Regions from separate parts of the Enterobacter cloacae complex sp. HYC080_NIDB genome, predicted to be linked through region 2. Evidence: predicted binding sites of a transcription regulator. Region 2 holds the regulator's gene; the other holds the start of a gene.
The links. The regulator LexA, encoded in region 2, represses DNA repair genes until DNA is damaged. The targets are predictions, from matches to a motif close to TNCTGTATGTACATACAGNA.

Region 1 (12,095 bases), 550 kb from region 2:
GCCAGCCCTCTTCCGGCTGCTCAACCACCGGCTCAATGCGCAGGTTAGGATGGGTTACGCTCAGCGCTTCCAGCTCAGACAGGTCATACAGATGTTTCTCTTCGCGGCCACCCCAGTAAATGGTGATGTCACGGTCCGGGTTACGTGCCAGAGCGGTCAACAGAATAGAGCGCACATAAGAGAATCCCGTACCGCCAGCGATCAGGATCAGCGGACGATCTTCGTCATCGCGCAGCCACGCTTCGCCGTGAGGGATGTCGACCACAATCTCACGTTCTTTCAGGATGCGGTCCATAACGGCCATCGCGTACAGGTTAAGCTCAGACGCACCAATATGCAGCTCAATAAATTCTTTCTCTGCTGGCGTAGAGGCCATAGAGAAAGGACGCTTATCACGCTCATCCATCACTACCATTAAGTACTGACCAGCGCGGAAAGAGAATGCCGCTTCTGGCACTAAACGGACGCGATATACGGTGTCGGTGATGGCATCTACCGAGGTCACTTTACAGCTTAAGGTTGTCATTCGCTCTCTCTGTCGTGAAGTCTATAGGGCTTAACGGCCTGTTTCAGGTTTACCGTTATTCATTATGGCCAGTTCATCCCAGATCGCGTCAATACGCGCGGTCACGGCAGGATCTTTTTTGATCGGGCGACCCCATTCACGGTCGGTTTCGCCAGGCCATTTATTTGTGGCATCCAGTCCCATTTTTGAGCCAAGACCGGAAACCGGCGAGGCAAAGTCCAGGTAATCTATCGGCGTGTTCTCGACTAACACCGTATCACGCGCCGGGTCCATTCGCGTGGTAATCGCCCAAATGACGTCATTCCAGTCGCGAGCGTTAACGTCATCATCGCAGACAATAACAAATTTGGTATACATAAACTGGCGCAGGAAAGACCAGACGCCCATCATTACGCGTTTCGCATGACCGGGATACTGCTTCTTCATCGTCACTACCGCCAGGCGATACGAGCACCCTTCAGGGGGCAGGTAAAAATCAACGATTTCCGGGAACTGCTTTTGCAGGATCGGCACAAACACTTCATTCAGCGCCACCCCCAGTACTGCGGGTTCATCCGGTGGACGACCGGTGTAGGTAGAGTGATAAATCGCATCTTCACGCTGCGTAATGTGCGTAACGGTAAACACCGGGAAGTTATCCACTTCGTTGTAATAACCGGTGTGGTCGCCGTAAGGGCCTTCCGGTGCCAGTTCGCCCTGCTCAAGGTAACCTTCCAGCACAATTTCCGCACTGGCCGGAACTTCGAGATCGTTCGAAATACACTTCACAACTTCGGTTTTTGTCCCGCGCAGCAGGCCGGCAAACGCATATTCAGAGAGCGTATCCGGCACGGGTGTGACGGCTCCCAGAATAGTGGCCGGGTCAGCGCCTAAGGCGACAGAGACCGGGAAACGTTCACCCGGATGCGCAGCGCACCACTCCTGGAAATCCAGCGCGCCGCCGCGATGCGACAGCCAGCGCATGATGAGCTTATTCTTACCAATCAACTGCTGGCGGTAAATACCCAGATTTTGCCGTTCTTTATGCGGACCGCGCGTGACGGTCAAACCCCAGGTGATCAGCGGCGCAGCATCTTCAGGCCAGCACTGCATAATGGGAATTTTGGTCAAATCAACCGCATCGCCTTCCAGCACTTTTTGCTGGCACGGCGCTCCGCGCAGGCGTTTGGTTGGCATGTTCAGCACCTGCTTAAACTGCGGCAGCTTGTCGAACAGATCGCGGAAGCCTTTCGGTGGCTCTGGCTCTTTCAGAAATGCCAGCAGCTTACCCACTTCACGCAACGCGGTAACGTCTTCCTGCCCCATCCCCAATGCGACACGACGCGGTGTACCAAACAGGTTGCACAGCACCGGCATGGAGTAACCTTTCGGATTTTCAAAGAGTAACGCGGGGCCACCGGCACGCAGGGTGCGGTCAGCAATTTCTGTCATTTCCAGATAAGGATCAACAGGAAGTGTAATGCGTTTGAGTTCGCCCTGCTTTTCCAGCAGCGTCAGGAAGTCGCGGAGATCGTGGTATTTCATGCAGTTAGTCATGGCCTCTCTGTAAGCGCTTCATTATACGGCGTAAGCCTGCTTGATGCTGTAATTTTGTTAAATTAGCGTGAACTTATGCGTTCTGTTCCAGGTTGACCCATTATAATCAACTTAGCGATCCCTCCAGGGTTTTGATATGCTTGCGCCCCGAACTAAGGGAAAGAGTGATTATGCAGGCCTGGTATTTACTGTATTGCAAACGCGGGCAACTTCAGCGCGCGCAGGAACATCTTGAACGTCAGTCTGTAAATTGTCTGACACCCGTGATCACGCTTGAAAAAATGCAGCGCGGGAAGCGCACAACCGTCAGTGAGCCGTTATTCCCGAACTACCTGTTCGTGGAGTTCGACCCTGAGGTGATCCACACCACCACCATCAGCGCAACGCGCGGCGTCAGCCACTTCGTTCGTTTTGGCGCCCACCCGGCCACCGTTCCGTCGACGGTCATTCATCAGCTTTCGGTGTATCAACAGCCCGAAGGGATCACCGACCCGGAAACCCCTTACGCGGGTGATAACGTCGTCATTACGGAAGGTGCATTCGAAGGCCTGCAGGCAATTTTCGCCGAGCCGGACGGTGAAGCACGCTCCATGTTGTTGCTCAACCTGCTGAACAAGCAGGTGTTGCAGAGCGTCAAAAATACCGACTTCCGTAAAGTTTAAAAACTGATCCTGAAGAGATGGCGCACGTTGTCATCCGTCTGCGCAGAAAGCCAGTGCGGATCGTCTCCACGCCATCGCGCCACGCACTCAACAATGTGCCCCAGGTATGCAGGCTCATTTCGCCGCGATGACGGTTTGGGCGTCATATCTCTCGGCAGCAGATAAGGCGCATCGGTCTCAATAAGCAAACGGTCGGCCGGAATCAACGGTAACAGCTCGCGTAGCTCAAGCCCGCGGCGCTCATCACAAACCCAGCCGGTAATGCCGAGAAATAGCCCGCGCGCCAGGCACTCCTGCGCCTCCTGCCTTGAACCGGTGAAGCAGTGCAGCACCGCGCCAGGGAGTTTATCCAGCCAGGGATCCAGAAGCGCGAGAAAACGTTCGTGCGCGTCGCGGCAATGCATAAAGACGGGCATTTCAAGCTCTGCCGCCAGAGCAAGCTGGGCAGTGAATGCCTTTTCCTGTTCGTCAGGCGTGGAGAAGTTGCGGTTAAAATCGAGCCCACACTCACCAATGGCCACCACCTCAGCGGTTTTCGCCAGCCTGTAAAGGATTTGTGCGCTCTCCTCGGTCCACTGGCTACTGTCATGAGGGTGGATGCCTGCGGTTGACCAGCAGTGTTGATAACGTTGCGCCAGAAGCTGCGCCTGCTCGCTCTCATGAAGGTTAGTTCCGGTCAGCAGGAGTCCTTTAACGCCGGCGTCAAAAGCACGCGCAACAACGTCATCGCGATCTTTTGCAAACTGCGAGCTGGTCAGGTTGAGTCCGATATCAAACATGCGAATCCCCATATAACAACCGCCCTGACGGGCGGCTGGTTTTACTCTTCAGTGGTCTTTTCAGACGCATCGTCTTCATCGTCCGATCGGCGTCCTTTACCCACGTAGAAACGCGAGAAGAATACGCCAACCTCAAAGAGGCAATACATCGGTATGGCCAGTAACGTCTGCGAGAAAACATCCGGCGGCGTGAGCAGCATGCCGACCACAAATGCACCTACCAGGATATACGGACGCTTTTTACGCAGGTCTTCAGGGGTGGTTACCCCAACCCAGCAAAGCAGCACAATGGCGACCGGCACTTCAAATGCCACGCCAAACGCCATAAACAGCGCCATGACGAAGCTGAGATAGCTGGCGATATCTGTCGACACCTGCACCCCTTCCGGCGCGGTATGCGTCAGGAAGCCAAAGGCCAGCGGGAAGACAACGAAGTAGGCAAACGCCATACCGATATAGAACAGCAACGAGCTGGAGACCAGCAGCGGGATCACCAGTTTACGTTCGTGTTTATACAGCGCTGGCGCCACAAACGCCCATACCTGATAAAGGATGACGGGTGCAGACGCAATCAACGACACCCAAAAGGTGAGCTTAATAGGGGTAAAGAACGGTGAGGCAACATCTGTTGCAATCATCGTTGCCCCCAGCGGCATCTGCTTAATCAGCGGTGCAGAGACCACCTGATAGATATCGTTGGCGAAATAGACCAGGCACAGGAATATCACCAGAACCGCAATAATGCAGTTTAACAGGCGCTTACGCAGCTCAATAAGGTGCGTAATAAGCGGTTGAGTATCATCTACTGCCATGGTTACGCTTTATCACTCGACGAGGGGGATGATTCGGAAACAGGCGCGACGGGTTTCGCTTCCGCCACTTTTATCGTGGGGTCTTTCGGCTGCGCCTGTTTTTTCACTTCGGTTTCCTGCGGCGTCTGTTCTGGCGCGGCGGCCTGGTGCTCAGCACTCGCTGGCGTCACGCCCTCACGTTGCGCTTCGCTGTCCTTCACCACCGGGTTATGAATGGTGTTCGCTTCATCGCTCGCTTTTTCAGGATCGTTAACGCTGTAAGAGCGCTTCATGGATTCCGCCGCTTCGCGCAGTTCATCCATTGAGGCTTTCAGTTCCGGCGTCAGGTTATCCATGCTCGCCTTCTCGACCTTTTTCAGGCTTTCCTGAAACTCCTGGAGCTTAAGTTCCTGTGCCAGCTCATTCTGAACGGTCGATGCCAGCGATCTCAGCGCACGCACCCAGCCCACAACGGTTTTCACCGCCACGGGCAGACGCTGCGGGCCCAGCACGATCAGGCCAATCACAAAGACCAGCAGCAGCTCACTAAAACCAATGTCGAACACGACTTACACCTGCTCTTTATCGTGGCTTTTGGCGTCTTCTTTTTTGGCTTCTTCTTGCTTATCGGAGATGGATTTCGCAGTAAAATCAGCATCCTGGCTGGCTTTATCCTGCTTGTTCTCATCATCGCTCATTGCTTTCTTGAAGCCTTTGATAGACGCGCCCAGATCGGAACCGATAGAACCGAGCTTTTTAGTGCCAAACAGCAGCACGACGATGACGGCAATAATGACTAATTGCCAGATACTGATACCACCCATACAAATTCCTCAGGAATAGATGATTAATTGGTCAAGTCGCATTATACGTATGCGACCCGTCGATGGCGACGCAAACTCAGCGCGTTTTTCTCCATCCGGCTAGCCAGACAACAACCCCGCCAGCCATCAGCCAGGCGGGCATCATCTGCCAGTCCGGACGATTGATTAGCAGCAACGTACCGCTCAACAGCAGCGTTGCACCAATCCCAAAGAGATAGCGTGATTGTCCCTGGCGCACGCGACTGGACTGAAGCTCGCGGGCGATTTTATCCATGCTGTGCTGAAGGTTCTTGCTCTGACGCAAACTGTCGTAAACCAGTTCAGGAATTTCGGGCATTTTTTCAATCCAGAACGGGCCTTTCTCTTTCAATGAGCGCACCAGCGCTGGAAAACCTACCTGATCCTTAATCCAGGATTCCAGGAACGGTTTAGCCGTCTTCCACAAGTCTAACTGAGGATAGAGTTGGCGACCTACACCCTCAACGTAAAGTAATGTTTTCTGAAGTAAAACTAATTGCGGCTGAACTTCCATATTAAAGCGGCGAGCCGTATTAAACAGGTTTAACAGCACGTGCCCGAAGGAGATTTCTGCCAGCGGCTTTTCAAAAATCGGCTCGCAGACGGTACGAATAGCAAACTCAAACTCTTCGACGTTGGTGTCCGGCGGAACCCAGCCGGAGTCAACGTGCAGCTCAGCCACCTTACGGTAGTCACGGTTGAAGAACGCGATAAAGTTCTCGGCCAGATAACGCTTATCTTCTTTATTCAGCGACCCCACAATCCCGCAGTCGATACCGATATACTTCGGATCCTCAGGATGCTCGTAGCTCACAAAAATATTGCCCGGGTGCATATCCGCATGGAAAAAGCTGTCGCGGAACACCTGAGTAAAGAAGACCTGAACGCCACGTTCGGCCAGCAGCTTCATGTTCGTTCCCTGCTTCTCCAGCGCCGCCACATCCGAAACCGGAATACCGTAGATGCGCTCCATGACCATCATGTTCTGACTGCAGTAGTCTGAATAGACCTCAGGCACATAAAGCATCGGGCTGTTTTCAAAATTACGACGCAGCTGAATGGCGTTTGCCGACTCGCGCAGCAGGTTAAGCTCATCAATCAGCGTTTTTTCGTATTCCCGCACCACTTCCATCGGACGCAGACGACGGCCATCAGGTAACAAACGTGGCACCCAGCGCGCCAGACGATAAATCAGCTTCATGTCAGCTTTGATGACCGGCAGGATATCCGGGCGGATCACCTTGATCACCACCTCTTTGCCGTTCTCTTTCAGACGCGCGGTATGCACCTGAGCAATAGACGCCGACGCCAGCGGGGCTATTTCGAAATCGTCAAACCAGGTTTCAACGGGAAGATTACCCATTGCCTCTTCGATCTGTTTCTTCGCCCTCACCCCGTCAAACGGGGCGACACGGTCCTGCAGCATTGCCAGTTCATCGGCAATATGAGGCGGGAAGAGATCGCGGCGGGTTGAGAGCATCTGTCCGAACTTAATCCATACCGGGCCAAGCTCCTGCAGCGCCAGACGCAGACGTTCACCCAGCGGCTGACCTTTATGACGATTAGGCATCCAGAACAACATCCGCCGCCAGATTCTAAGCGGCAGCGTGATACGCATTTTGGGGATAAGCTCATCGAGCCCGTAACTCAAAAAGGTGTGGACGATAAAATAGAGGCGCCGAATTTCACCAGGCGTCATTTGCCCTCCAGTTTTTCCAGCCGTTTGGTTAATGCATCAACCGCACGTTCAACAGCAGCGGTTTCTTCCGCAAACCATGCCACTTCCAGCGGACCGGGGGCCATGCGCCACTCTTCAGTCAGGACTTCTGCGGCATAGCGCTGCTGCCGTTGCAGATTTTTGCGCAAGAACGCCGTGCCGCCATGAATAGCTTTCCCGATCCCTTCAGCGGCGATGTCACCAATAAAAGGCGCGAGCAGTTCTGCCGGGTCAAACTCCGCCAGATCGCTGAGCGCAACGAAGTTTTGTACGACCTGGATGTCGCCCTCCACTTCCAGCTCACCGCTGCGGATAAGCGCCGTCAGTTGCTGGCGATCGCGCAGTTTTGGCAGCACGCTCATATGGGTAATGACCGAGCAATCCGCCTCGCCTTCCCACTCACCCAGAACATCGAGCTGGCGTTCACTGAAGACCAGCACGAGCGGCGTTGAGAACTCTTTTAATACAATGCGCAGGACCTTCCCGTTAAGTCGCTGACGTGCAGCTTTTAGCGCCGGCGCGCGATACAGGAAGGCATTGAGCACATTCTCGATGCCTGCGGTGACTAAGGGTTTAAAGGGCACGGGACACCTCCACTCAGAATTTGTAACCGCGATGCAGCGCAACGACACCCGCCGTCATGTTGAAGTATTCAACGTTCTCAAATTCCGCATCCTGCATCATGGCTTTTAGGGTGTCCTGATCCGGGTGCATGCGAATGGACTCCGCCAGATAGCGGTAGCTCTCCGCGTCGTTCGCCACCAGTTCACCGATACGCGGCAGCACGTGGAAGGAATAGGCGTCGTAGGCTTTGCTCAGCGGCTCAATGATCGGTTTAGAGAACTCGAGCACCAGCAGACGTCCACCCGGCTTCAGTACACGGTACATGGAGCGCAGCGCTTTTTCTTTGTCGGTGACGTTACGCAGGCCGAAGGAGATCGTGATGCAGTCAAAGGTATTATCCGGGAATGGCAGCGCTTCGGCGTTTGCCTGCACGTATTCCACATTGCCCACCACGCCGATGTTACGCAACTTTTCGCGTCCCATTTTCAGCATGGAGTCATTGATATCGGCCAGAACAACGCGGCCAGTTTCACCCACCAGACGGGAAAACTTCGCCGTCAGATCGCCTGTTCCACCGGCTAAATCCAGCACGGTTTGTCCACGGCGCACACCGCTGCAGTCAATGGTGAAGCGTTTCCACAAGCGATGAATGCCGAACGACATCAAGTCATTCATCACATCGTACTTCGCCGCCACGGAATGAAATACGTGGGCCACCATGTCAGCTTTCTGCGCTTTGGCGACAGTCTGAAAGCCAAAGTGCGTCGTGTCTTGTGAATCGTCAACCATCTCAGAGCCTGCTAATCAGTCAAATGTTCGTGAAGTGTAACAGATTGGGCGCGTTTGCCCTACGATTCAACCGCCGTGATAGAAACGTGTCGGCGGCTCGTCAGACGATAAATCCGTCGTTAACTCGTTGTCTTCGCTGGGGGTCTTTTGCTCATCTGCGCCTTCACGCAGACGGAACTCTTCGTCTTGCGCCGTGGCCTGCTCCACCAGTTCCGGATTAATCTCGCGTTTGACCTCCACCCCCAAGCCGCGGAATGCTTCAGCCTGAGCAAGCAGGTTGCCCCGCCCGGAGGCGAGTTTTTTCATCGCCTGACGGTAGTTATCCTGCGCACGGTCCAGGCTTTGCCCGACCGAGGACATATCGTCCACGAAGAGGCGCATTTTGTCATACAGCTTGCTGGCACGCTCGGCAATCTTCTGTGCATTGCGGCTCTGGTGCTCATAGCGCCACAGGTTAGCAATGGTACGTAATGCCACCAGCAGGGTGGTGGGGCTCACCAGCATAATATTATTTTTGAGCGCTTCGGTGATCAGTTCGGGCTGTCTGTCGAGGGCCAGCAGGAACGCCGGTTCGACCGGAATAAACATCAGCACATAGTCCAGCGAGCGCAGCCCCGGAAGCTGCTGATAATCTTTTCTGCCCAGCAGTCGGATATGGTTACGCACGGAGGCAATATGCTCCTGCAGCGCCGACTCGCGCGTGTAGTCGTCTTCCGCATTAAAGTAACGCTCATACGCCACCAGCGTCATTTTGGCGTCGATCACCACATCTTTCCCCTGCGGCAGACGCACAATGACGTCTGGCTGCATCCGCGAGCGGGCATCGTTTTCGATACTTACCTGCGTTTCGTATTCATACCCCTCGCGCAGGCCAGAGGCCTCCAGCACGCGGGTGAGCACCACTTCTCCCCAGTTACCCTGGGTTTTGTTATCCCCTTTTAGCGCCCGAGTGAGGTTGACCGCCTCCTGCGCCATTTGCGCATTCAACTGCTGAAGATTACGAATCTCGTGCGCCAGCGTGTGCCGCTCGCGGGCTTCCTGTCCAAAGCTGTCCTGCACCTGACGGCGAAAACCGTCCAGCTGTTCACGCAGCGGCGTCAGCAGGCTGTTCAGACTCTGGCGATTCTGTTCGTCAACGCGGCGGTTGCTGTGTTCGAAAATGCGGTTGGCGAGATTCTCAAACTGCTCGCTGAGGCGCTGCTCGCTGTTAATCATCTGACGGATTTTGTCTTCCGCATGCAGCTGCGTGGATTCGAGGCGGGTAGTCACTTCGCGGAGATCGGCCTCCAGCGACGTGTTGATATCACGCAGGTTGCGCAGTTCGTTATTGAGCAGCTCGCACTCGTCGCGCCAGTGGTCACTTAGCGCAAGCTGTTGCTTTACCGCGCTGAGCTCGGCGACGATCTCTTCGCGCTCCGCCAGCTGATCGGCCTTCTGCTGCGCATGCTGGTAGCTGGAAATCAGCCAGCCTATCGCAACGCCCGCCAGCGCAATCACCGCATAAATCAGGATTGAGATATCCACAATGCCCCCTGCATCAACGTATTACCCGCACAAAATAGAATTGTGCTGTATAAACGTCCAGTTTGAAAGGGTTTTCCTGCGAGGCGCTACGCAAAAAATAAAGGCCGAACGCGTCGGCCTTTGATTTGAGAAGAGAGGGCTAGATCAGGCGACGAGCCGCTTCCACCACAATTTTCACCGCATGACTTTCGGTCTGCTTCATGGTTTCGGCGTTCGGGATCTCCTGCTGAGTACGGTTGACGATAACGCCCGCCACCATACCGGCACGCAGACCCTGGCTTGCACACATGGTCAGCAGCGTCGCGGATTCCATTTCGTAGTTCATTACGCCCATGGACTGCCACTCTTCCATTGAGCCTTTGAAACGGCTCACAACGCGGCCAGAGAAGGTGTCGTAGCGCTCCTGGCCCGGGTAGAAGGTGTCGGAAGAGGCGGTTACGCCAACGTGGGTGGTCGCGCCCACGGACTTCGCGGCTTCAACCAGCGCCGTGGTGCATTCGAAGTCAGCCACTGCCGGGAATTCCATAGGCGCAAAGTGCAGGCTTGCCCCGTCCAGACGAACGGATGCCGTCGTCACCAGTACGTCGCCCACGTTGATGTGCGGCTGAATCGCGCCGGTCGTGCCGATACGCAGGAAAGTACGAATGCCCAGCTGCGCCAGCTCTTCAACAGCAATAGAGGTAGACGGACCGCCGATACCGGTGGAGCACACAATCACCGCTTTGCCATCCAGCTCTGCACGCCAGGTGGTGAATTCACGATGGGCAGCCAGTTTGACCGGCTTATCCATCAGCGCGGCGATCTTTTCCACACGCTCAGGGTCGCCAGGGACGATAGCGAGCGTAGCCCCTTGTAAATCATTTTTAGTGAGGCCGAGATGAAAAACATCAGACTTAGACATAGGTGACTCCTCTGTGGGTCGGTTAGTCAGAAGAAGTAAAACGGTACTTTACAGAAGCAGTAAGCATAATTTCGTGATGCATCTCACCATGAATGAAAATGATTGCAGTGAATTTCCAACAAAAAGTGATTCACATCACATTAACAAGTTATATCGTCAGGTGCTGCACAAAAGATAGACCGTTTAAGGCACTGTGAGTTGTTAACCTGGTGTCTATATTTACCTTTGCGCTAACTCATTGGTACGGAGAATGCCATGACTGAAAAAACCGGTTTTGCACCTGCTGCGGCACCGCTTGCTTCAACCATCGTTTCAACCTCAGAAGAGGCCATTACGGCGGGAGAGACCTCCATTCCCTCTCAGGGGGAGAATATGCCTGCCTGGCACGCACGACCAAAATCGGCAGACGGTCCGCTGCCCATCGTGATTGTGGTTCAGGAGATTTTTGGGGTTCACGAACATATTCGAGACCTCTGCCGTCGCCTGGCACTTGAAGGATATCTGGCCGTTGCGCCAGAACTCTACTTCCGTCAGGGCGATCCGAACGACTATAGCGATATTCCAACGCTGTTCAGCAATCTGGTCAGCAAAGTCCCGGACGCGCAGGTGCTGGCCGATCTCGACCACGTTGCCAGCTGGGCGGCGCGTAACGGCGGCGACCCGCACCGTCTGATGGTCACCGGCTTCTGCTGGGGCGGACGCATTAGCTGGCTGTATGCCGCACACAATCCGCAGCTCAAAGCGGCTGTCGCCTGGTATGGCAAACTGGTGGGCGAGAAAACGCTGAATTCGCCAAAACATCCGGTGGACATCGCCACTGAGCTCAATGCCCCGGTGCTGGGTCTGTATGGCGGCCAGGACACCGGTATTTCGCTTGATTCGGTAGAAACCATGCGCCATGCGCTACGGGCAGCCAATGCCAATGCGGAGATTGTGGTGTATCCGGATGCCGGACATGCGTTTAACGCAGATTACCGTCCGAGTTATCACGCGGAATCGGCGAAAGATGGCTGGCAGAGAATGCTGGCGTGGTTTAGCCAGTACGGCGGGAAGAAATAAACACTTCGCAGCCCCGGCGAAAGTCGGGGCTGCGTCAGGGCTTACTCCAGGCCCAGATGTTTCCACAGCTCGTCCATCGGCAGCGTGGCCAGGGCGATACGCTCATCCGCCGCACCATACCAGATATGCAACGTGTCATTACGCACCAGCGCCCCGCAGGTAAAGACGACGTTACCGAAAAAGCCTTCACGCTCATAGGGCGCGCTCGGCTCCAGCAGCGGTACGGAAGATTTGGCGATGAGGGTGAGCGGATCCTCAAGATCCAGAAGCAGAGCGCCCAGGCAATAACGCTGGCTAGCGTCAACGCCGTGATAAATCTCCAGCCAGCCGCGCGCGGTCTTGATCAGCGGCGCGCCGCCACCCGACTTCAGCGCATCCCATTCGTCTCCCGAGCGTCCCAGCAGA
Region 2 (12,095 bases):
AAAATTTAAAATGTTTTTTCACAGTATGCCCGTAATAGTTTGTTATTAGATAACCCCTGTCTGTTATCACCCAAACAGGAACGAACTATTGCTGTGAATAAGAAGCAAAAGACCCGCTATTTCTTTCCCTAAGTGAAATTCCCTTACGGCCTGTTGTAATTTGTGACGGCCTTCAATATTTATAGAAGAGGAAATTATTTTTTCACAGGTTTTCCATCATGCGGGCCAAAAAACTGCGGAGGATGGTCAACCCAGCGATCCTCCCGCGTGGCGGCATAGACCGGATTGAGCGGATAGTAGATGCGGTTGTGCTTCTTGTTGGCCTCGCCCACCACCAGTAATCGAACCTCTTCATCCGTGTTGTTGATAAAGGTATGGCAGACGCCGGTTCCGGCAGGAAAGCCCACGCTGTCGCCGGGTTCAAGTTTCCACAAATAGCCATTAATCCAGGCTTCAGGATAGCCCTCAAGCACGTAGATAAACTCTTCTTCGTCACTCTCTGCATGGGGATAGGATGTCCGACGCCCGGGCAATAAACGCTCATGATGAATGCCGATACGTCGGAGGCCAAGGCTGCGGGCCAGCGGTGCACCGATAGAAAAGAGCTCATTACTGTCGGGGTAGGTGGCGTCATCCGGCCCTTCTATGTCGCGCCAGTGCTTAATACAGTCTGGTTTTTTCATGATGATATTCCCGATTTGCGATGCGTCAGGTATAGCACAGCCTGACGGATATCGGTGTTTTTACCAGAACATGATAAAGTGAGGGTTTTACTTCCCAGAACATCCGAGGTGCTCAATGGATAAGTCCACAAAAGAGCTGTTAGCGCAGGCCGAAAAGCTGTGCGCGCAACGCAATGTGCGCCTGACTCCGCAGCGCCTTGAAGTCTTACGTCTGATGAGCCTGCAACAGGGTGCCATCAGCGCCTATGACCTGCTCGACCTGCTCCGCGAAAGCGAGCCGCAGGCTAAACCGCCAACAGTGTATCGCGCGCTGGATTTCCTGCTGGAACAGGGATTTGTTCATAAAGTGGAATCCACAAACAGCTATGTACTGTGCCATCTTTTCGATCAGCCCACCCACACGTCGGCCATGTTTATCTGCGACCGTTGTGGCGTAGTGAAAGAAGAAGCTGCGGAAGGCGTGGAAGACATTATGCATACGCTGGCGGCAAGAATGGGGTTTGCCCTGCGTCATAATGTGATTGAAGCACACGGGCTGTGTTCAGTGTGTGTCGAGGTGGAAGCGTGTCGACATCAGGATGAGTGTCAGCATGACCACTCTATTCTGGTGAAAAAAAAGCCGCGTTAGCAGCCAAAAGAAAAGGCGGCCTGAAGCCGCCCCAGTAGGTTATTCAGCGTTACCAGCGGTAATCATTGCGGGTTTCCCAGTCTTTGACTTCGTTTTCCGCCTGATCTTTCGCGTAGCCGTAACGTTCCTGAATTTTACCGACAAGCTGATCGCGCTTACCTTCAATGACGGTCATATCGTCATCTGTCAGCTTACCCCACTGTTCTTTCGCTTTACCTTTGAACTGCTTCCAGTTGCCGCCGATTTCGTCTTTATTCATCATCGTGTCCTCTTAGTTAAGCGTCGGGTCGTAACGTCCGTTACGTTCTTTTCTGCTGGACGTGATAATTATTGTAGTTAAGGATTCGGCGGTTGATTTCATATTCGGAATCTTTAACCATCACGATATATCGTGACGCGAAGGAAACCAGGTATTGTTTTGCCAGTGGCGGCGCCATATAAAAGCCAGCGACAGGCCACGCAGAGAGAGAAAGACCGCAAGCGCCAACCACAAACCGTGATTACCCAGCCAGGGAAGCGTCAGCAGCGTCAGGCCAAATCCTGCCGCCGCAACGGCCATACTGTTACGCATTTCCGCCCCGCGCGTCGCACCAATAAACATGCCGTCCAGCAGATAACACCAGACACCCACCACCGGTAAGATGACTTGCCAGATGAGATAGTGGCTCGCCAGTTCGCGCAGCGCAGGGAGAGAGGTCAGTAAAGCAACAATCTGTTCGCCGAAGCAGGCATAGACCACAGCAAACACCAGCGCTACCAGTCCTGACTGACGGCAGGCTGCCCGCCAGACATCATGAAGCTGCCCGCTTTCACGCGCGCCATACGCCTGCCCCGAATGTGCTTCAACCGCGTAGGCAAAGCCGTCCAGCGCATAGGCGGTAAACGTCAGCAGCGTCATCAATACCGCGTTGACCGCGACGATTTCAGGCCCCAGCCGTGCACCGAAGACCGTCAGCGCGCCGAAGCAGAGTTGCAGAAGCAGCGAGCGCAGCATGATGTCACGGTTAAGCGCCAGCAGCTTACGGATATTGCCGCGCCATGCGGTTTTCAGCAGCGCGAGGGAGATCCCGCGCATCGCCAGCACGCGCCAGACCATCCACAGCCCCATCACAAAGGTCCCGTATTCAGCAATCGCCGTCGCCAGTGCCGCGCCCCGCACGTTCATATGGAGGCCCATCACCAGCCAGAGATCCAGCACGATGTTGAGCAGGTTTCCCACGACCAGCAGAATCACTGGCGCACGAGCATACTGAACGCCCAGTAACCAACCCAGCAGAACCAGATTTGCCAGCGAAGCGGGCGCACTGAGCCAGCGGATTTCAAGAAAACGTCGCGCCTGCTCCAGTACCGCCTCACTGCCGCCAACGATATGGAGCGCAAGGTCAATCAGGGGATCGCGGAGTAAAACGATTAACGCGCCCGCGCCCAGCGCAAGAATCAGCGGCTGCACCAGCGCCCGCGCCAGACGTAACGGATCTTTTGCACCATACGCCTGTGCCGTGAGTCCGGTGGTGCTCATGCGCAAAAAGAGCAGCAGCATAAAGAGGAAGCTGGTTGCCGTCGCGCCAATCGCCACGCCGCCAAGATAGACAGGGGAATCGAGATGCCCAATAACGGCCGTGTCGACCAGACCCAGCAAGGGCACGGTGATATTGGAGAAAATCATCGGCAGTGCAAGACGCCACAATGCCTTATCGGATGCCGTCAGCAGTGACATGAGAAACACCGGGAGTGGTCAATAAGGCAGGCTACAGCGGAACCGTAGCCTGTCAGGAAGAGATTACAGCCATTCACCGTTGCGAATCACACCGACCGCCAGACCTTCGATAGAGAAGCTCTGTTCGCGGAGATCGACCACAATGGGAGAGAACTCGCTGTTTTCGGGCAGCAACTGAACGGTGTTACCCTGCTTTTTCAGACGCTTAACGGTCACTTCGTCATCAATGCGCGCGACCACCACCTGGCCGTTCCGCACATCCTGCGTTTTGTGTACCGCCAGCAGATCGCCGTCGAGAATGCCGATATCTTTCATCGACATGCCGCTTACGCGCAGCAGAAAATCTGCGCTCGGCTTGAACATACCAGGATCAACCTGGTAGTGGCCTTCGATATGCTGCTGCGCCAGCAGCGGCTCACCCGCAGCAACACGGCCTATCAGCGGAATGCCCGTCTCTTCTTCCACCAGCAGGCGGATACCGCGTGACGCGCCTGAAACAATTTCAATCACGCCCTTACGTGCCAGCGCTTTCAGGTGTTCTTCGGCAGCATTCGGAGAACGGAAGCCCAGACGCTGAGCGATTTCCGCACGCGTGGGTGGCATACCCGTCTGGCCGATATGATCCCGAATGAGATCAAACACCTCTTGCTGCCTGGTCGTTAATGCTTTCATTCCGCCCCCTGGGTGTATATACAGTTATGCTGTGAGTATATACAGTCAAAGGTGAATTTGGAACCAAAAACTGCACAAAAAACCAGGGACTTAATTATTCCTCGAGGCTCATCGGAAATGTGACCAAAGCAGCGTGACCCAGGTAATGACTGCAGTGATAATCGCCAGCAGCACAGCGGCAGAACCCATGTCTTTCGCGCGACCGGAGAGCTCGTGGAATTCTGAGCCAATACGGTCAACAACGGCCTCAATAGCGCTATTGAGAATTTCCACTATCATCACCAGAAGCACGGAACCGATGAGAAGTACGCGGGTAATAGCATCGACATCAAGGAAACAGGCGATGATGACCGCGATGATAGTGGCGACACCTTCCTGACGAAAGGCGGCTTCGTTGATCCACGCTGCACGGAAACCTTTCCATGAATAGCCGGCGGCTTTGATGATACGCGTTAACCCAGTGGTATTATTGGCCATTAAAAGAACCTTTTATGAAAAAAAGCGTCAGTAACAGGAACTGTAGCGCGTTTCGCTACAGCCTGAAGTATGACGGGTAACAACAGAAATTTTGCGCGCTTTCTGTTATCCTTGCGCCGCAATTGCATTATTAACCAGAGGCTTTACATCGTTTATGTCCGGCTGGCCACGAATTTACTACAAATTACTTAATTTACCATTAAGCATCCTGGTAAAAAGCAAGTCTATCCCAGCAGAACCCGCGCTGGAATTGGGGCTCGATACGTCGCGTCCTATTATGTACGTTTTGCCTTATAACTCGAAGGCAGACTTACTGACCCTTCGCGCCCAATGTCTGGCGCATGACTTACCTGACCCGCTTGAACCGCTGGAAGTCGACGGCACGTTGCTGCCGCGCTACGTGTTCATTCACGGCGGGCCGCGTGTGTTTACCTATTACACGCCAAAAGAAGAGTCCATTAAGCTGTTCCACGACTATCTCGACCTGCACCGCAGCAATCCCGATCTGGATGTGCAGATGGTGCCGGTATCGGTGATGTTTGGCCGCCGTCCGGGCCGTGAAAAAGGCGAAGAGAATCCGCCGCTGCGTATGCTTAACGGCATCCAGAAGTTCTTCGCGGTCTCCTGGCTGGGACGCGACAGCTTTGTGCGCTTCTCCCCTTCCGTTTCACTGCGCCGGATGGCAGATGAGCACGGTACCGACAAGATCATCGCGCAGAAGCTGGCGCGCGTAGCACGTATGCACTTCGCCCGTCAGCGCCTCGCGGCCGTCGGGCCACGACTCCCGGCGCGTCAGGACCTATTCAACAAACTGTTGGCCTCCAAAGCGATCGCCCGCGCCGTTGAAGACGAAGCGCGTAGCAAGAAGATTTCGCATGAGAAAGCCCAGCAGAACGCCATTGCGCTGATGGAAGAGATTGCCGCGAACTTCTCTTACGAGATGATTCGCCTTTCCGATCGTATTCTCGGCTTTACCTGGAACCGCCTGTATCAGGGCATCAACGTTCATAACGCCGAGCGTGTACGCCAGCTGGCGCATGATGGCCATGAAATTGTCTATGTCCCCTGCCACCGCAGCCACATGGACTACCTGCTTCTCTCCTACGTGCTCTATCACCAGGGGCTGGTACCACCGCACATCGCGGCCGGTATTAACCTGAATTTCTGGCCAGCGGGCCCGATCTTCCGCCGCCTGGGCGCCTTCTTTATCCGTCGTACCTTCAAGGGCAATAAGCTCTACTCCACCGTGTTCCGCGAGTATCTGGGCGAACTGTTCAGTCGCGGCTATTCCGTGGAGTACTTCGTGGAGGGTGGTCGCTCCCGTACCGGACGTCTGCTTGATCCGAAGACCGGCACGCTGTCGATGACCATTCAGGCGATGCTGCGCGGCGGAACCCGTCCGATCACGCTGGTGCCTATCTACATTGGTTATGAGCACGTCATGGAAGTGGGTACGTATGCCAAAGAACTGCGTGGCGCAACCAAAGAGAAAGAGAGCCTGCCGCAGATGTTGCGCGGCCTGAGCAAGTTACGCAACCTGGGTCAGGGCTACGTGAACTTTGGCGAGCCAATGCCGCTGATGACGTACCTGAACCATCACGTTCCGGAGTGGCGCGAATCCATCGATCCTATCGAAGCGGTTCGTCCTGCCTGGCTGACGCCAACGGTTAACGGCATTGCATCCGAGCTGATGGTGCGTATTAACAACGCGGGGGCGGCTAACGCCATGAACCTGTGCTGTACCGCGCTACTGGCTTCTCGTCAGCGCTCCCTGACCCGTGAACAGCTCACGGAGCAGCTGGACTGCTACCTGGACATGATGCGCAACGTGCCGTACTCGGTTGATTCAACGGTTCCTGCGGCTACCGCCAGCGAGCTCATCGATCACGCGTTGCAGATGAACAAGTTTGAAGTCGAGAAGGACACGATCGGCGACATCATCATTCTGCCGCGCGAACAGGCCGTGTTGATGACGTACTATCGCAACAACATCGCGCATATGCTGATGCTGCCGTCGCTGATGGCGGCCATCATTACCCAGCATCGCCACATTTCACGTCAGGAGCTATTGCGTCACGTTGATACGCTCTACCCGATGCTGAAAGCGGAGCTGTTCCTGCGCTGGAGCAAAGATGAGCTGGCCGTTGAGCTGGATAAACTGACGGAAGAACTTCGTCGTCAGGGGCTGATCACCGTTGCCAACGATGAGCTGCATATCAATCCGTCACGCTCCCGAACCCTGCAGCTGCTGGCGGCCGGCGCGCGCGAAACGCTGCAGCGCTACGCCATTACGTTCTGGCTGCTGAGTGCGAACCCGTCGATCAACCGCGGTACGCTGGAGAAAGAGAGCCGGACGCTGGCACAGCGCCTGTCTGTGCTGCACGGCATTAACGCACCAGAATTCTTCGACAAAGCGGTCTTCAGTTCCCTCGTGCTGACGCTGCGTGATGAAGGCTTCATCAGTGATACGGGCGATGCCGAGCCAGAAGAGACGCTGAAGGTTTACCAGATGCTGGCAGAGCTGATTACGTCAGATGTGCGCTTGACGATTGAGAGCGCGACGCAGGGCGAGTGATGTAAAAAAGCCGGGTGGTGGTTTCACCTTTCCCGGCCTGATGTTCTGCATAAGATGAAAAGATTAAGGCCCGGTCAGCGTTAACGCTACCGGGCCTTATTTTTGAGCCGGGTTAAATCACCGCATTCAGCTCAGCAACGTAAAGGCAATCATCCCGACAATCGCACCCGTCGTACCGAGGATGGTTTCCATCAGCGTCCAGGTTTTCAGGGTTTGCGCTTCGGTGGCGCCGGTAAATTTACCGAACAGCCAGAAGCCAGCGTCGTTAACGTGAGAGACCACAATTGAACCGCCCGCGATACAGATAGACAGCGCTGCCATCTGCGCACCGGAGTAGTTCAGCTGTTCAATCACCGGCATTACCAGACCCACGGCGGTTAAACACGCCACGGTGGCGGAACCCTGGATAATACGCACGGCCGCCGCCAGCACGAAGCAGGTTACCGCAATCGGCAGGCCCATTCCGGTCAGCGCTTCACCCAGAGCCGGGCCCACGCCAGAATCCACCAGCACCTGCTTGAACACGCCACCGGCACCAATCACCAGCAGGATAATACCCGCAGGCTGCAGCGCGGCACCGCAGATCTCCATCACGCGGTCTTTCGGCATTCCCTGACGCATCGCCAGGCCGTAAATAGCCACCAGACACGCCACCAGGATCGCCGTAAACGGGTGACCAATGAACTCAAACCATTCGTAGGCGGTAGAGCCCACCGGCACAAAACGCGCTGCGATGGTTTTCAGACCCACCAGGACCAGCGGGAGCAGGATCAGTGACAGACTGAAGCCAAAGGACGGCATTTTGCCTTCGCCCAGATGCGGCTCGGTGATGTCATCCGGAATGTGCAGCTCAACGTAACGGCTAATGAAGTTGCCCCACAGCGGGCCGGCAATGATCATTCCCGGGATCGCGGCGCACAGGCCAATCAGGATCATCCAGCCAAAGTCAGCGTGCATCTGGGAGGCCAGCAGCATCGGCGCGGGCCCAGGCAACAGAAACGCTGCCGCTGCCGCCACGCCCGCAAACAGCGGAATGACCAGCTTCACGAGGTTGGTACCGGTATGACGCGCCATAGAGAATGCCACGCTAATCAGCAGCACAACCGCCACCTCGAAGAACAGCGGCAGCGCGCAAATCAGACCCGCCAGACCAATCGCATAGTGCGCGCGGCTGTGGCCGAAGGATTTCAGCATCTTGACGGCAATCTGATCGACCGCGCCCGTCTCATGTAAAATCTTGCCAAACATCGCGCCCAGCGCGACCACAATCGCCAGGAAGCCGAGCGTGCCTCCCATCCCTTTTTCCATCGTCGCAGCGATCTTGTCGAGCGGCATACCGGAAAAGAGACCTGCACCAATAGAAACCACCATCAAAGCAACGAAGGCGTGCATACGCGCCTTCATCACTAAAAACAGCAGCAGCAATACCGAACCCACTGCTGTCAAAACTAGCGTTAATGTACTCAAAACTTACTGCCTTTTATTAATGACCTCGATGGTGCTGGCTACAACACCCTCCAGTGACTGATCGATATCAACCACTAAGACGTCTTTCTCATCTTCACCCGGCTCCTGGAGCGCGTCGAACTGCGTCACCAGCATCTGGGTTTTGAAGAAGTGACCTTTACGCGCCTTCAGTCGGCTTTCAATCACCTCGAAATCGCCTTTCAGGTAGATGAAAGAGAGGTTCGGGTTGCCGTCGCGCAGCAGATCGCGGTAGGTTTTTTTCAGCGCGGAGCAGACGATCAGCGAAACTTTGTTGGTACGCTGCATGGCGAATGCGGCGTCGTTCAGCGCCTGCAGCCACGGTTTGCGATCGTCGTCGTTGAGCGGCTCGCCGGAGGCCATTTTCATGATGTTGCTGCGCGGATGGAGGAAGTCACCATCAAGAAACGCAGCCTGGAGTTGATGCGCCACTTCGCTCGCCACGGCAGATTTACCGCTACCGGACACGCCCATCAGGACGTAAACGTGGTGATCATGATTAGTCGTGCTCAAAGGGTGTCCCTCAGTCAATTGTTACGGGTAACAGTTATCGGTAACATTGTCCTGCCGGGGCAAAAGAGAAGCAATATCCAAACGTGCGCGAAGTGAATAAGTGTGAGCTAGTTCAAATTTGTCAGCTCAAATAGATCCACCCGGTGACAAGGTGAAACCTAAATCTAACATCTTAGGCGTAACCGTCTCGCCACGAATGCGCGCCAGCAGGCGTTCTGCGCCAATGCGGCCCATACGTTCACGCGGTGTCAGCACGCTCGCCAGACGCGGCTCCATAACCTGGCCGATGTCATGGCCGTGGAAACCCGCAATCGCCATATCTTCCGGGATCTTCAGCCCCAGACGCTGGCATTCGAACGCTGCACCGACCGCAAGGTCATCGTTAGTACAGAAAATACCGTCCAGTTGCGGATACTCGCGTCGCGCCTGACGCATCAGCTCAATACCCGACGTATAGGAAGAGGACTGCTCAACCATTACGCTGTACGGGGTTAAGTTCGCGTCGAGCATCGCCTGCTCGTATCCCTTCTGTTTGATGATAGTACGTTCATCAAGACGCGCGCCCAGATAGGCGATATGACGATGTCCCCGGGCGATGATGGCCGCCGTCATCTGACGTGCCGCTTCGAAGTTATCAAAACCCACGGCGATGTCGAGGCACGGCGACTGGCTGTCCATCAGCTCCACCACCGGAATACCCGCCACTTCAATCATTTTTAGCGTGCGGGCGGTGTGCGTACGTTCGGTTAAAATCAGGCCGTCGATGTTCCAGGAAAGCATGGATTCAAGACGTTCTTCTTCCAGCTCCGGCTTGTACCCGTAGTGGGCGAGCATGGTCTGGTAACCAAACGCATCGGTGACGCTTTCAATGCCGCGAAGCACCTCGGCGAAAACCTGGTTGGTTAAGGAAGGCAGGAGGACACCCACCGCACGGCTGGTCGCATTGGAGAGAATATCGGGTGCGCGGTTGGGGATATAACCCAGTTCATCAAGGGCTGCGGCAATCTTGCCACGCAACGCCACGGAAACCTGTTCCGGGTTACGTAAAAAGCGGCTGACCGTCATTTTGGTCACACCGACGCGATCGGCGACATCCTGAAGTACGGGGCGTTTCTTTTTCATCGTCCTGAGAAATCTTGAAGTGAGAGATTTGCTCAGTTTATCACGGACAAAGCTCAACCTTCCCCGTTTAAAGGGAAGGTTGAGAAATTATTTAGACCGGCGGCAGGTCAAACAGCAGGATTTCACTTTCGCTGTCGGCGTGCACGGAGAGTGCCTGTTCATCCCAGATAGCCAGACCATCGGCAGTGGTGGCTTTGGTGCCGTTGATGGACACCTCACCTTTCACTACCTGGATCCAGACGCGGCGGTTAGCGGCAATCTGATGCACAGACTGTTCATCTTTCGCCAGCGCCCAGCGGTACAGCTCCATGTCCTGATGCACTTTCAGGGAACCTTCACGCGCATCCGGGGACAGCACCAGCTGTTTGCCCTGTTTGGCGTCGAAGCGGCGCTGCTCATAGCGCGGCGTGATGCCGGTCTCTTCTGGAATGATCCAGATTTGATACAGGTGCAGTTTTTCCGTTTTACTCGGGTTGTACTCGGAATGACGCACCCCGGTACCCGCGCTCATGATCTGGAACTCGCCCGCCGGAACCTGCTCTTTGTTGCCCATGCTGTCCTGGTGCTCAACCGCCCCTTCCAGCACATAGGTCAGGATTTCCATGTCTTTGTGCGGGTGGGTACCGAAGCCCTGACCTGCATCAATCACGTCGTCGTTAATGACGCGCAGTGCAGAGAAGCCCATGAAGTTCGGGTCGTAGTAGTCGGCAAACGAGAATGAATGCCATGAGTCCAGCCAGCCATGATTCGCGTGACCACGTTCGTTTGCTTTGCGTAAATAGATCATTGTTTTCACCCTCAGTTCGTTTCGATGGAGTAAGTGTGGATGCAAACAGCCTGGGATCATAGAGGGTGAAAATTGACTCCTCTGTTCAAAAATTGTGAACAAGCGCAGAGGAGCCGTTTTTGCTTATTTCGCGAGGGTGATCGTGGCAGGAGAAGCCTGTTCGAACGCCCGCTCGAGCAGTTCGAGGTTGGTAAGAACGTCAGATTCCTTGACGTAATTGGGTGCCCCGCGGGTCAGCGTTTCAAACAGCGCATCGTAGACGCGACCATAGTCGCCGGTTTCCGGCTTCAGCGCTTCTTTGACCGTTACGCCTTCGTCGTTGACATATTCCAGTACGCCCACGGAATCATCCGCCGCAAAGCCCGGTTCACCCGGCATAATGTTGGCCTTCAGACTCGTCTCCTGCTGGTCGATACCGTACTTGATGAACGAGCCTCGGGTGCCGTGAACGATAAATTTCGGATAGTCGATTTTCACCAAATGGCTGGTTTTGACGATGGCTTTCAGGTCACCGTAAAACAGTTGCGCTTCAAAAGTATCGTCCGGGTTGGCTTTATTGCGCAGACTGCGAATGTCATACGCAGCGTGGTCCGGCCGGCCAAACAGGGAGATGACCTGGTCCATGGTGTGCACGCCAAGCCCGTAGAAAGAGCCATCCTGAGGCAGCCCGGGTTGGGTTTCCGCTACCGGACGGTAGTAATCAAAGTGACTTTCGATTTCCACAATGTCACCGAGCTTACCGCTTTCAATCGCTTTTTTCGCCGTCAGGAAACAGCTGTCAAAGCGACGATTCTGGTACGGCGTCACGGTTAGCCCTTTGCTTTTTGCCAGCGCGAACAGCGCTTTCGCTTCGGCAAGGGTTGGGGTGAACGGTTTTTCCACCAGCACGTTTTTGCCCGCTTCCAGCGCGCGTTTCGCATAGTCAAAATGGCTGTCGGCGTGGGTGCAGACAACCACCAGCTTAACCTGCGGGTCGTTAAGCACCTCATCGAGATCGCTGGTGAAATGAATATGGGAGTACTGCGGGAGTTGCTCTTCCGGCTTCGCGCGGCGGCGGAAGATGTGCGCGACGTGCCAGCTGTCTTTACGGTTGAGAACATACGGCAGGTGATAGCGGGTCGTACTTTTACCAAATCCAATAAATGCGCAATGTAGTGTCATGGCTCAGTCCTTTTGGAAGGTTATTGAGTCTAACCATAACAAAAAAAAAGCCAGCTAAAAGCTGGCTAAAGTAATACTGGAAGCAATGTGAGCAATGTCGTGCTTTCAGGTTCCCGTAGGGGTCTTCCTGAATGCAGAGCAATAATAATCATTCTCATTCGCACTTGTCCAATACTTTTTGCAAAAAATAGCGGTTGACTCAAATTTTAAAGTCATTGATGTTGAGAGGGACATTTAACTGACTGAGGAACAAGGGATGAGTGAGATTGTGATAC

Region 1: the regulator LexA is predicted to act here: its motif matches at 9,774-9,793, upstream of rmuC (DNA recombination protein RmuC).

The regions. Positions count from the first base shown of each region.
Region 1 covers NZ_CP114212.1:219,033-231,127, reverse strand. The annotation lists gene fre (NAD(P)H-flavin reductase) at 1-526, opposite strand, end outside; gene ubiD (4-hydroxy-3-polyprenylbenzoate decarboxylase) at 557-2,062, opposite strand; gene rfaH (transcription/translation regulatory transformer protein RfaH) at 2,233-2,724, shown strand; gene tatD (3'-5' ssDNA/RNA exonuclease TatD) at 2,721-3,503, opposite strand; gene tatC (Sec-independent protein translocase subunit TatC) at 3,545-4,315, opposite strand; gene tatB (Sec-independent protein translocase protein TatB) at 4,318-4,860, opposite strand; gene tatA (Sec-independent protein translocase subunit TatA) at 4,864-5,118, opposite strand; gene ubiB (ubiquinone biosynthesis regulatory protein kinase UbiB) at 5,195-6,835, opposite strand; gene ubiJ (ubiquinone biosynthesis protein UbiJ) at 6,832-7,437, opposite strand; gene ubiE (bifunctional demethylmenaquinone methyltransferase/2-methoxy-6-polyprenyl-1,4-benzoquinol methylase UbiE) at 7,451-8,206, opposite strand; gene rmuC (DNA recombination protein RmuC) at 8,273-9,730, opposite strand; gene udp (uridine phosphorylase) at 9,870-10,631, opposite strand; gene O1723_RS01000 (dienelactone hydrolase family protein) at 10,887-11,690, shown strand; gene O1723_RS00995 (glycoside hydrolase family 130 protein) at 11,732-12,095, opposite strand, start outside.
Region 2 covers NZ_CP114212.1:4,232,495-4,244,589, forward strand. The annotation lists gene O1723_RS20105 (cupin domain-containing protein) at 195-683, opposite strand; gene zur (zinc uptake transcriptional repressor Zur) at 799-1,311, shown strand; gene O1723_RS20115 (CsbD family protein) at 1,361-1,570, opposite strand; gene dinF (MATE family efflux transporter DinF) at 1,691-3,028, opposite strand; gene lexA (transcriptional repressor LexA) at 3,092-3,700, opposite strand; gene O1723_RS20130 (diacylglycerol kinase) at 3,809-4,177, opposite strand; gene plsB (glycerol-3-phosphate 1-O-acyltransferase PlsB) at 4,332-6,752, shown strand; gene gntU (gluconate transporter) at 6,879-8,219, opposite strand; gene gntK (gluconokinase) at 8,223-8,750, opposite strand; gene gntR (gluconate operon transcriptional repressor GntR) at 8,877-9,872, opposite strand; gene O1723_RS20155 (pirin family protein) at 9,964-10,659, opposite strand; gene O1723_RS20160 (oxidoreductase) at 10,783-11,820, opposite strand; gene yhhY (N-acetyltransferase) at 12,077-12,095, shown strand, end outside.